2 regions of the Lysinibacillus sp. FSL K6-0057 genome follow, and region 2 is predicted to be linked to the other one. Evidence: riboswitches for the same ligand, from Rfam matches in the RefSeq annotation. Region 2 holds a riboswitch; the other holds the start of a gene.

Region 1 (6,395 bases), 2.2 Mb from region 2:
GACACAAACAGATGTGGCGGTGATGTATATAAATGGCATCGCCAGTGACAAAATTGTCGCAGAGGTATTAGCTCGATTAGACCGCATTAATATCGACGGCATACTGGAAAGCGGCTATATAGAGGATTTTATTCAGGATTCAAAAAATTCTATGTTTCCAACCATCTACAACTCCGAACGTCCTGATGTCATCGCAGGTGAATTATTAGATGGCAAAGTGGCGATTCTCGTTGATGGCACACCTTTTGTTTTAGTTGTACCAGCGTTATTTACATCCTTTTTACAATCAGCAGAAGATTATTATCAGCATTGGATGATTAGCTCACTTGTACGTATCTTGCGTTTTTTTGGTATCAGTCTAGCGTTAGTAGCACCGTCTTTGTATGTTGCAATTACCACCTTTCACCAAGAAATGCTACCAACACCTATGTTGATTAGTATTGCATCGCAAAGAGAAGGTGTACCCTTCCCTGCTGTTGTCGAAGCCCTTATTATGGAGATTGCCTTTGAGGTACTAAGGGAAGCTGGGCTACGGATGCCTAGAACAATCGGGCCAGCTGTGTCCATTGTAGGGACATTAGTTATTGGTCAGGCAGCAGTTGATGCAGGCGTTGTTTCGGCTGTAATGGTCATTATTGTGGCCTTAACGGCGATTTGTAGCTTCCTATTCCCTGCCTATGGCTTATCGAATACCATTCGTGTGCTACGTTTTCCATTAATGATTTTAGCTGCTATGTTTGGTTTATTTGGTGTCATGTTTGGCATTATGGTCATTATTCTTCATTTATGTAGCATTCGATCATTTGGTGTACCTTATTTAAGCCCTTTTGCACCGTTAATATTACAGGATCAGAAGGATGCCTTTGTGCTGTTTCCGCGTAGAAAGTTACTTACACGACCTCGTTTAGTCAATCAAAAAAATATTGTTAGAGGCCATAACTATGTCAATGTAAAAGGAAGGAAATAACTACTGGATAAATGAGGAATGGAATATGGCAAAAATAAAATGGATTTGCTTACTATGTATCCTCACTTTACTGTTAAGTGGTTGCTGGAGTAAGCGTGAATTAAATGAACTAGCCATTGTCGTAGCACTGGGCATTGACAAAATAGACGAAGAATATGAAATTACGGTTCAAATTGTCGATCCTAGTGAAGTTTCAGTGCGACAAGCTTCCACTCAGCGCTCTCCTGTTGTTAGCTATCATTCTAGAGGCGAAACCATCTTTGAGGCCATTCGAAAAATGACGACCCTTGCTGCACGAAAGCCTTATTTTGCCCATCTTCAAGTGGTTGTTTTAGGAGAAGATCTCGCGAAAGAAGGAATCAGTGATGCACTCGATTTAATTGTAAGGGACCATGAATTTCGTAAGGATTTCGATGTCATTATGTCTCATGAAGCGACAGCGAAGGAAGTATTAAATGTATTAACACCCATCGAAAAGGTTCCAGCTAATAAAATGTTAAATTCCCTCGATGTCTCTGAGAGAGCTTGGGGCTCCACAATAGCAGTTAATATTGATGAATTAGTCAATACATTAAGCAACAAGCATAAAGGGGCGTTAATTTCTGCTATTGAAGTTCATGGCGATAAGAAATTAGGGGTAGATCAAACAAATGTGCAACGTGTTAAAACACCTGTGCTGTTACAATATGCGGGCTTAGCAGTCTTTAAAGGGGATAAATATATGGGGCTGCTATCCGAGGGTGAAAGCAAAGGCATTAGCTTTCTTAACGACAAAATTCAAAGTACGATTGAAATCATCGCCTGTCCTAATAAAGGGACTTTATCTACGGAAATCACCCAATCCACTACAAAAGTGAAAGGGTCATTTAAAAATGGGAAGCCGAAAATCGATGTTCATATTAATGTTGAGCAGAATGTTGGAGAGGTCGAATGTGATATCAATCTCACCAAAAATAAATCGATTGATTACGTTAATAAAAAAACAGCCCAGGGTATCGATGAACGCATTGAAAAAACATTAGAGATAATGCAACAGCAATATGAAATCGATGTTTTTGGTTTTGGTGATGCCCTACATCGTGCAGATGCAAAGCAGTGGGGAAAAATCAAGGATGAGTGGGCTTCCCTCTTTCCCGATTTGCCAGTGGCTGTTCACGTGAAGGTAACAACACAAGGATTGGGTACGATGCAAAATTCATTATTAAACAAGCCAAAGGAGGAGTAATGAAATGGTGCTAGCTGTAGCTATCTTGATCATCTCAATCATCGTTGCACTTCTATTTATTCCAAAGTTCAAAAAGCAACAGGATAAAAAAACCATTATTGTCTTCTCCTTTTTGCTACTCATTGGAACTGCTTTAAATATGGCCATTGCCCTGAAAGTCCATATTCCAAGCCCATTAGATTTAATTACCTTTATCTTCACACCAATTAAGGATTACATTGTGTCATTCACAAAATAAAAAGATGGACTGAGAAACGGAGGGTAGCTAGATGGAAAAAGAGATCATTAGTTCAAGACAGTTTACAATCGTTACCTTCCTCTATTCTATCGGTACAGCAATTTTAATTATCCCTTCAAGTATTACGGGCGCTGCTAAGCAAGATGCTTGGGTTGCAGCAAGCATTGGTGTTGTGCTTAGTTTACTGGTCATAAAGTTATTCTTAACACTTGCCAATCAAACACCCTCTCTTAATTTTATAGAGGCGAATGAAAAAATTCTTGGTCGTTTTTTTGGGAAAATCACAGCCATTTGCTTTCTCATTCTCACCTTTTTCTCCACTGGAGAGTTACTTTATTTTATTGGTATTTTTATGAAAACCGAAGTTATGCCAGAAACACCGACATTAGCATTCGCCCTACTGTTCAGTATCATTATTATGTATGCCGCGTATCTAGGGATAGAGACGTTTGCCCGTTCAGCAGAAATTCTCTTTCCGTTGTTTATCTTTATCTTTATTTTTTTCGTCGTTTGTATTACCCCTCAAATTACATTTGAGAATATTCAGCCTCTACTAGAAGCAACCAAAACATCTATGTTTTATAGTATTGCACGCTTTATGAGTATCTTTTCCTTTCCATTACTCGTGTTATTGATGCTATATCCCGCTGGCGTCAATGTACAGCCATCTGCACAGAAAGGGCTATATATTGGGACCATCCTTGGTGGTGTCGTCTTAATTACGTTGATTGTCCTATCGATTCTTGTCTTAGGGCCTGAAAACACAGCATCTAGGACATTTCCCAGCTATGCCTTAGCGCAAAGAATATCCATAGGGAATTTTTTGCAGCGTATTGAAATTATTATGGCATTTATGTGGATTTCGTCTATTTATATTCGCACATTTATGTATTTCTATACGACCGTTGTTGGCCTTGCCCAAATTTTGAAGATCAAGGATCATCGTCCGCTTATTTTACCGATGGGCATCATTATCATTGGACTTTCTCAAATTGTTCATCCAGATATTGTGCATTCTACTAATTATAATAATGAAATTTGGCCTATCTTTTCCTTTATCTTCACCATTTTATTACCCATACTTTTGTTGATTGTGGCAGTTATTCGAAATCGTAAATCTAAGGCTCAAAATACCGAAACACCCCAACAGGATACAACGAAGGAAAATCAAAAAGTCTAATTTCTTCTACGTTTAGAAAAGAAATTAGACTTTTTATTAATTAGATATGATATTCGATTTCATCTACAAAATCCCATTCGTATGGTGTTTCTTGGTAGACATAGTAGTTCAACCAGTTAGAGAATAATAAATGCGTATGGGCACGCCATGTATTCATCGGCTCTTGTTTCGGATCATCATTCGGGAAGTAATTCACAGGAACATCGATATCTATGCCCTTCGCCACATCACGGCTATATTCATCGGCTAGTGTTGTCGCATCATACTCCAGATGCCCCGTAATCATAATATTTTTATTATCTTTTGATTGTACGATGAATACCCCTGCATCCTCTGAATAGGATAATAATCGTAGGTCTGGATGATTGCGAACCTCGTCAATGGAAACAGATGTATAGCGAGAATGAGGCGCAGTAAATAAATCGCTAAAGCCGCGCACTAAATCCACCGTTAAATCTGTAATTACATGGGAATAGACGCCTGAGCATTTAGCAGCAAGCTCGACCTTTCCAATGCCATAATGGTGATACAATGCAGCCTGTGCCCCCCAACATATATGTAGCACGGATGTCACATTCTTTTTAGACCAATCCATAATTTCTGAAATTTCCTGCCAATAGTTGACATCTTCAAATGCCATTTTTTCTACAGGTGCCCCAGTAATAATCATGCCATCATAGCGTCGGTGACGAATTTGGTTGAACGTTGTGTAAAATAGCTGCAAATGAGATTTACTCACATTTTTCGACTCATGTGTGGCCGTATTTAAAAAGGTAATATTCACCTGCAGTGGTGTATTCCCTAATAAACGTAGTAATTGAAGCTCTGTTTTTTCTTTTTCAGGCATTAAATTTAGTATTAATATATTTAATGGACGGATTTGCTGTGTTTTCGCTCGATCCTCTTCCATGACGAAGATTTTTTCCTCACGTAAATGTTCTCCAGCTGGTAAATTTTTCGGAATATTAATTGGCATCTTGCTTTCCCCTCTCTATAATCACTCTCTTTTTTTAGCAAACCTTGCTTGCAAAGAATGCAACTAAATTAAAAAATCCTCCTCATTCCATACGAGATAGAATGAGAAGGATTTTTTCACGTCCACTCTTATCTCTCAAAGGAAAAAATCCTTTGCTGGAATTAGCACCTTTCTAACAATTGTTAGAGGTTGCTGAAGCGTCATCGGGCCAAATCCCTCAGCTTCTCTTGATAAGATTATTTAATTATCTTGAATTGTAACATGAACTAGTTAGAATATCAATAATTCATAGAATATTTTGTGATTCATGTGCATGTTCCTTGCTCATTTGATGTACACTAAGCTTGCTATATGTGGTGTTTCTACATTTAAAATTTATGGTAAACATGCCGTAATTATGTTACCATATACTTTTAGTAAGAGAGAGGAACGTGAATAGTTTGATTAAAATTGAATTTCCAAAACCAGATCTAGTAATCCGTCAACGTGAACAAGATTTAAAACCAGGTGATGTGGAAATCACACCTTACTTCGGTTTTATTGACTTCCATAAAATCACACGTGATAAAGGCGGCATTTTCTTATTCTATAATGACAAGAATGAGCTATTGTTTGTTGGGAAAGCACGTAAAATTCGTCAACGTATAAAAAAACATTTCGAGGACAATGTATCTCCGATGAAAAACCATCGTGATGAAGTGTTCAAAATTGAAGTCTATGAAGTAGAAGATCCAATGGAACGTGAAATTTACGAAACATATGCGATTAATACTTTCCGCTCTAAATACAATGTAGACAAAGTCTTTTATTAGACATCATGCAAAGAAACCGAAATCTCATCTAGAGGGATTTCGGTTTCTTTTTTCACATTATGGTCATGCGATTGATTGGTGTACTCTGGCCATTTATTCGCAAATCAATGGTATCAAGCTCAGGATTCTTGACGTTGATTTGAAAAACATAGGGCTGAGCCTCTTTCCTTTGCTCGCTGCCTTCTTCTAGCTGGATGATAAGCCTATTTCCCTCAGCCGTAATACTTGCCAACACATTCCCCTTTGAATAATAGACGAGGTAATATGAAGCATTATTTTCATGCAATAGTTGTATTCTGTCATTAGAAACAATATTTTTTTGGATATTGTCGGGGACAACAGTTAGCTCATGAATCGCTAGTGGATCAGCAGCTGGTGTAGCGTTACATGCTCCTAACATTAGTAAACTCATTAAACCTAGCAACACGATCTTTTTCACGTTACTCCCCTTCCCTTATACGACTATTCCAAGAAGAAAGCTTTTCGCTCCTTAGCAATCCAGTCTTCTAACTCCTGATCATCCCGTTTTACCAGACGATTGATGAGCACATCATGCCAAATATAATCCTCTAATAAATAAATATGGACAGGATCATTGGTGATAAAAGCCGTCTCTTGCGTGGATGGAGAGTGACCATAAATCATTTCCTGACCATCTATCGATAAGATAAACCAATGCGGTGTAGACGGTTTTTTTGTATAGTGTGTGGCTCTATGCTGGTCAATCGAGGCTAAATGCTCCCCCACATACAAGGTAATGCCATGGACAGGAACATGCTGGGCCACCTCTTGCAACTCTTCTCGTAGCGCATCATACATATCCTCCCACATTGACAGCATCACCTTTTTCTTCGCTTTCTTTAGAAGTGACTGACAATAGTTAATGATGGATTCCTTGCCCTTTAGCATGACCACTTTAGGCTCCGCTTCTTGCACTTTTTCCTCTAGTTTCTCTAATTTCCCTCGCATAGATGTAAAATTTGACTCCCAGCGTTGT
Region 2 (6,395 bases):
TCAGTTGGTAATTCTCCGATTTTTGTGCAAGAAGCAGACCAAGTCATCATTGAATTAAACGTAGCACAGCTTGATGCATTAGAGGGTATACATGATATTTACGTACCTGCACCACAAGGAAAACGTGATCCAATTCCTTTACAGAATGTTTCTGATCGTCTTGGTATAGTTGGAATTCCACTAGATTTAGATAAAGTAAAAGGCATCGTTATTTCGGATATATTAGATGCACCATCAACTATTGTCCCTGCTGATGAAGAGACGGATGTTATGGCTAATCATTTATTAAATTTCCTGCGTGAAGAGATTAAAGTAGGTCGCTTAACAACAAGTTTGCGACCAATTCAATCTGGGGTAGGCTCAGTAGCAAATGCTGTATTGCTAGGTTTTAAAGATTCTGAGTTTGAGAACTTAGAAGTTTATTCAGAAGTTCTCCAGGATGCAGTATTTGAATTGATTGATGCAGGAAAAGTAAATTTCGCTTCTGCTACTTCTATTACCCTTTCTGAGCAAGTAGGAAACCGTGTTTATGGGAATTTTGAAAAATATGCTGATAAATTAGTATTGCGTCCTCAAGAAATTTCAAATCAGCCTGAAATTATCCGTCGACTCGGATTAATTTCAGTGAATACAGCCTTGGAATTAGATATTTACGGCAATGTTAATTCAACACATGTTTCTGGTACAAAGATGATGAATGGTATCGGAGGGTCTGGTGACTTTGCACGTAATGCACGTTTAGGGATATTTGTGACAAAGTCTTACGCTAAGGGTGGAGATATTTCGAGTATTGTCCCAATGGTCTCGCATGTTGATCATACAGAGCATGATGTTGATGTCATTGTAACTGAACAGGGCGTAGCCGATTTACGAGGACTTGCTCCAAAAGAACGAGTGGGACTTATCATTGATAACTGTGCACACCCTGATTATCGGGAGCAGCTGTGGCAGTACTTTAATGATGCCAATGAGGCAACGGGTGGACATCATACACCACATAACCTAGAAAAAGCACTTTCATGGCATGTTAATTATGCGAAAAACGGTACGATGAAGGACCCTGCTTTCACGAAACAATAAAATTTCATCTTAAAAGCCTTGAAGGACAGTTAATCTGTGCCTTCAAGGCTTTTTACATGTTAATTTATCTGAGATTATCAGCGACTTATAGTAATCCAATCCATTTCCAATAAGTTGCAGAGAACAAAAGAACGAGAAGGAAACCGATAATGGTTAATGGAATCCCAGATTTCAAGAAATCCTTTGTTGTAAAGGCACCTGTACCATAGGCAAGCATATTTTGTGGTGCACTAATTGGTAATAGGAAGCCAAAGCTTATGACGAATTGTTGCACAATAACAAAACCAACCTGATCCACATTAGCTGTTAATGTGGAGGCTAACACGATAAACACAGGTATAAGTGCTGATGCTAAGCTAGTTGCACTTGCAAAGCCTAAATGAATCAAAATGTTAAATAAAGTTACGAGTGCGATGGTTGCTAGTAAAGGCATTGTATCTAGTCCAAGTGAACCAAAAACTTTATCTGATAACCATGCAGCACCTTTTGTATTCAGTAAAATGGTTCCTAACATAATGCCTACTGCAAAGACGATAATTGTTCCCCATGGAATATGAGGCTCAACTTCCTTCCATGAATACACACCGATTTTAGGCATTAATAGAATAGCGATGGCAATAATTGTGACTGTGGTCGTGTCAAATGGATGCAGCTTCCCTTCAGTTGCCCAGAAAAATAGTAAAACTAAGGATGTAATGATTAAGCGAATTTCAGGAGCTTTTAATGGGCCAAGCGCTGCAAGCTGTTTTTTGATGACCTCTTTACCACCTTCGATATTGCTAGTCTCAGGTTTAATTAAAGCGATCATAATGAAAAATAAGACAACAGACATAATAATCGAGAAGGGGGCAGCGTAGAGTAACCAAGCACCCCAAGAAATATCTACATTAAATTGCTCTTGAATAAAATTTAAGGCAACCATATTTTGAGCGGCTGCCGTTTTAATGCCGATATTCCAAATGGAAACGGCTTGTACGGAAGTAATAACTAGTAAGGCAGCGAGCCGACTATCACGTGGTAAACCAAATGCGGCAACCATTCCAAGCAATATTGGCACTACTGCGCCAGCTCGTGCTGTAGCAGAAGGAACAAAAAATGCGAGGACGATAGAAACTAAAATGGCGCCAAATACGATAGCTTTTGTTTTGGTTCCTACCAGTGAAAGAATCCAAAGAGCAAGTCGTTTATGTAGATTGGTAATTTGCATTGCAGCCGCTAGAAAAAGAGCGGCTGCTACTAAAGCAACAGCAGAATTACTAAATCCACTTAAGGATAATTTTAATGCGCCTGCTGTACCTAGCTCTGTGGTAGGATCATCCATTGATGGAGCGAGTCCTAGTAAAACAGTTACAAGTGCAATAATCATGGCCGAGCTAACAGGATATGAAACGGCCTCTGTTACCCAAAGGATGACTGCAAAAGCTAAGATGGCTAAAGCTCGTTGTCCAGCTATAGGTAAATCACCGTTATTAGGTAAAAAAGTAATAATAATTAGTAAAGCGAAGGCCAAGCCAATCCATAGTGGCTTTAAATTACGTTTTGAAGCTTCTTGATTTGGTGAAGACATATTTTCTCATCCTTTCTACGATAAAAATGACGATTATTAACCATAACATCGGCCTAGATAATGTTTTATTAAGATAAGAATATGTCTATTTTATTGTAGAAAAAAAACTACGCAGAATAGGTGTTTTTTACAGCAATATGGGTAGATAAAGAGAAAATACATGGTCACAAAAAATACAAAAATATCCATAAAAATATTATTTCTTTTTCTTAAAGGCAGAAGTTACTTTAGGCTCTGTACCATTGACTAAACGTTTAATATTTTCTATGTGCAGGATGATGGCTATGCCAAAAAGAAGAACAGCTATAATGGTTGGGCCAATGCCAGGAATCCATAAATAAGTGGCTGTACAAAAAACGAGATAAAACTCTAGAACACCAACAATTAAATAATTTGTTGCAAAGGATAAAATAACAAATAAAATAAGTGCAAATAAACCAATCTTCCAATCGACAGCAAGTAAAATTCCGATAATGGAGGCAGTTCCTTTTCCGCCATTGAAGCCCATATAGAAAGGGAAATTATGACCTAAAATGACCCCAGCAGCCATAATGTAGGTAAGCAGCCATATTTGTTCTTCTGTTAAATGAGTGACGTCCCCTAGATAAAAATGTGCACCGATAATAGCTACAACGCCTTTGCCAATATCGATGAGGGCTACTAAAACGCCATATTTCCAGCCGAGGGAAAGCGTAGCATTAGAGGCACCAGCATTGCCGTGGCCAGCTTTTTTTAAATCAACCCCCGATAAAAATTGTGCCACTTTAGAGCCGTGAATACAGCCAATTAAATAGCCAATAATAAGAAAAGTGATCACGGCTTTTACCATAAAAATCCTCCTCTCAAATTTTTTTCTAAAATAGTGTATGCGTTCATATTACGTATAAGAGCAGACAGAAGTTTCGGAAAAAATAAAATTTACATGTTGACAGAAAAAAACTCTATGTTTATACTGTGTAACAACGATGGAAATTGAATCACATACTCTTATCAAGAGCGGCGGAGGGATAGGCCCTATGATGCCCGGCAACCAGTAAGTAACGAGCTTACTAAGGTGCTAATTCCTACAGATTCTTACTTGGATCTGGCAGATAAGGGGAGGAAAACTTGCAACCGCAACCCTCTTCTTAGCTGAAGAGGGTTTTTGTTTTCTACAGAAAAATCCTCCTCATCTCCGGTACCATCGTAAAAAAAATAACCATTTGGAGGTACACAATGACAAATTTTAAACCAGAAACATTGCTGTTACATGGCGGTCAAGAGCCAGACCCAGTGACGGGTTCTCGAACAGTTCCTGTCTATCGCTCAACTGCTTTCGTATTTAAAGACACTGCTCATGCGCAACGTCTTTTTGCCTTAGAGGAAGCAGGGAACATTTACACAAGGATTACCAATCCAACTGTTGATGTGTTTGAAAAACGTGTGGCTTTATTGGAAGGTGGAACAGCAGCAGTAGCACTTTCATCTGGTGCAGCAGCTATCGCATTTTCCATTTTAAATCTAGCTGGAGCTGGTGATGAGATAGTAGCAGCTAGTTCTTTATATGGTGGTACTTATAATTTATTTGCTAACACATTACCAAACTATGGTATTAAAACAATTTTTGTAGATGAAACAAACCCAGAGAATTTCAAGGCGGCGATTACTGATAAAACAAAAGCAGTCTTTGCTGAAGTGTATGGTAATCCAAGCTTAAAGGTTTTAGATATTGAAGCAGTAGCTAAAATTGCACATGATAATGGTCTACCATTAATTATTGACAGTACGTTTGCTTCTCCTTACGGTTCTACACCTATTGAATACGGTGCAGATGTTGTAGTACATTCAGCAACTAAATGGATAGGTGGTCATGGTACAACTTTAGGGGGCGTTGTTGTAGACGCTGGTAAGTTTGATTGGACTAGTGGTCGATTCCCAGGTTTTACTGAACCAGATGCTTCTTACCATGGTTTACGTTATGGAATTGATACAGCTTCTGCGGCCTTTGCTACGAAGCTACGCGTACAATTATTACGTGATTTTGGTCCAACATTAAGTGCAGATGCTGCCTTTAATTTATTACAAGGTTTAGAAACGCTTCATTTGCGTATCCCTAAACACAATGAAAATGCATTGGCAGTGGCTGAATATTTACGAAACCACCCATCTGTGGAGTATGTAAATTATAATGGCCTGGAAGATTTTCCAACACATGAATTGGCAAAGAAATATTTAAGAAATGGCTTCGGTTCAGTGCTTACATTTGGCATTAAAGGTGGACGTGAAGCTGGGCGAAAGCTTATTGATAGCGTAAAGCTATTTTCACATGTAGCAAATGTAGGTGATGCTAAGTCATTAATTATTCATCCTGCTTCCACTACACATCAGCAACTATCAGCAGACGAATTAGTTCAAGCTGGTGTAACCGAGTCGCTCATTCGCTTATCCATCGGTTTAGAGGCAATAGAGGATATTATTGCTGATTTAGATCAAGCCATTACACAGGCAACAACTACTGAACAAACAGTAGAAGCTTAAGCTTTAGAACATAGGGAAGAATGTTGTAGCGTTTACGTATTTTCTCATTCGATTGGCCTCATTTGGTAATGCGTTAAACGTTGCTACATCAACCAATTGCTACATCCGTTAATTATCAGAACCTTATAAAAAATAATACCAAGTAATTTTATATGTATTATTGACTTAATTAAATCCTTGTTATATACTAGGAAATAAGTTAAGGGTACGAAAATTCTTGTTAAAAAAGGTAAATGTTTTCATAAGTGCTCCCCCACTTTTGAATATATAGAAGAGCAGTTGCCTAGCCAGTAACTGCTCTTCCCAAAAAAACTGATGATAAAGGAGTGTTTAAAATGGGTAATATCTATAGTGCACAAAACATTGTATCCTATCTAATATATGAGCTAAATGAAGGGCATGTCTTTGTCAACAATAAGTCCATTCAACACCTTCTTACATCAGTCGAAAGAAAATGGCAGCAAGTTTTTGGTCATACAGCATTTCAAGAACATGTTTTTGCTGAAGAGGAAGACTATACTGTTAAGGAAGTATTTGAGGCATATGAACAGTACGGTGTGAGCCATATCTCACTTCCTGCGACAGAGATTTACTTAAAGTATGGTACATTTCAATTAGTGGAACGTACGTATGCAATACCAAATTTTACAGAAGAAGAAATTAGTCTTGTTCAACAAGCTTTAGCACAATATCGTTATCAATTGCTTTCAAAAGCAAGTTAAAACCCCCTCATATATTTAAGCTCATTCTCTGCTGCTACAGGGAATGAGTTTTTTCTTTAAAGGGATTGTTATGAATGTCCGAGCATACATATATATAATAGAAGAAAGACATTCGTATATTGAAATGTAAATAGTCAATATTTGTTCAAATCTTATAGAATGATTAATAAAACGTATAATAAAGGGAATGAAACCGATTTCTTTTGCACATCTAGAGAAAACAAATGTCCTTCCTAGAAAGATTTTTCTTGTGCAATGTATGTATTTGCGTTACAATTTTCTTTAAGTTAAATTTTGAATTATTTGAATTTGTATGTGTTCCAACACATATAGAAATAGCGAAACTCATACAAAGAAGAGTTGTTGGCTAAAGACTGCGGTGGGTGTCAAATAGTCATGACACAACCCCATGGAGAATTAGCTTTAATGAAACTGCGGAATGTAAGTTGGAGGGAATAACAAGAATGGCAACTATAAAGGCAGCGATTTTAGGATTTGGAACGGTAGGT

The links. A riboswitch is a leader RNA that binds a small molecule or an ion and turns the genes downstream of it on or off. The one in region 2 is predicted to bind S-adenosylmethionine.
Region 1: another riboswitch for S-adenosylmethionine. It lies ahead of metA (homoserine O-succinyltransferase); the one in region 2 lies ahead of MHB40_RS01995 (O-acetylhomoserine aminocarboxypropyltransferase/cysteine synthase family protein).

Annotation. Positions count from the first base shown of each region.
Region 1 covers NZ_CP152047.1:2,642,575-2,648,969, forward strand. Annotated here, with positions in the region: gene MHB40_RS12950 (spore germination protein) at 1-967, shown strand, start outside; gene MHB40_RS12955 (Ger(x)C family spore germination protein) at 993-2,192, shown strand; gene MHB40_RS12960 (hypothetical protein) at 2,197-2,430, shown strand; gene MHB40_RS12965 (endospore germination permease) at 2,462-3,610, shown strand; gene metA (homoserine O-succinyltransferase) at 3,651-4,586, opposite strand; SAM riboswitch class I at 4,712-4,823, opposite strand; gene MHB40_RS12975 (nucleotide excision repair endonuclease) at 5,027-5,398, shown strand; gene MHB40_RS12980 (hypothetical protein) at 5,451-5,837, opposite strand; gene MHB40_RS12985 (helix-turn-helix domain-containing protein) at 5,861-6,395, opposite strand, start outside.
Region 2 covers NZ_CP152047.1:410,104-416,498, forward strand. Annotated here, with positions in the region: gene MHB40_RS01980 (succinate CoA transferase) at 1-1,080, shown strand, start outside; gene MHB40_RS01985 (DASS family sodium-coupled anion symporter) at 1,166-2,647, opposite strand; gene MHB40_RS01990 (glycerol-3-phosphate acyltransferase) at 2,844-3,476, opposite strand; SAM riboswitch class I at 3,632-3,745, shown strand; gene MHB40_RS01995 (O-acetylhomoserine aminocarboxypropyltransferase/cysteine synthase family protein) at 3,863-5,164, shown strand; gene MHB40_RS02000 (hypothetical protein) at 5,500-5,886, shown strand; gene MHB40_RS02005 (homoserine dehydrogenase) at 6,351-6,395, shown strand, end outside.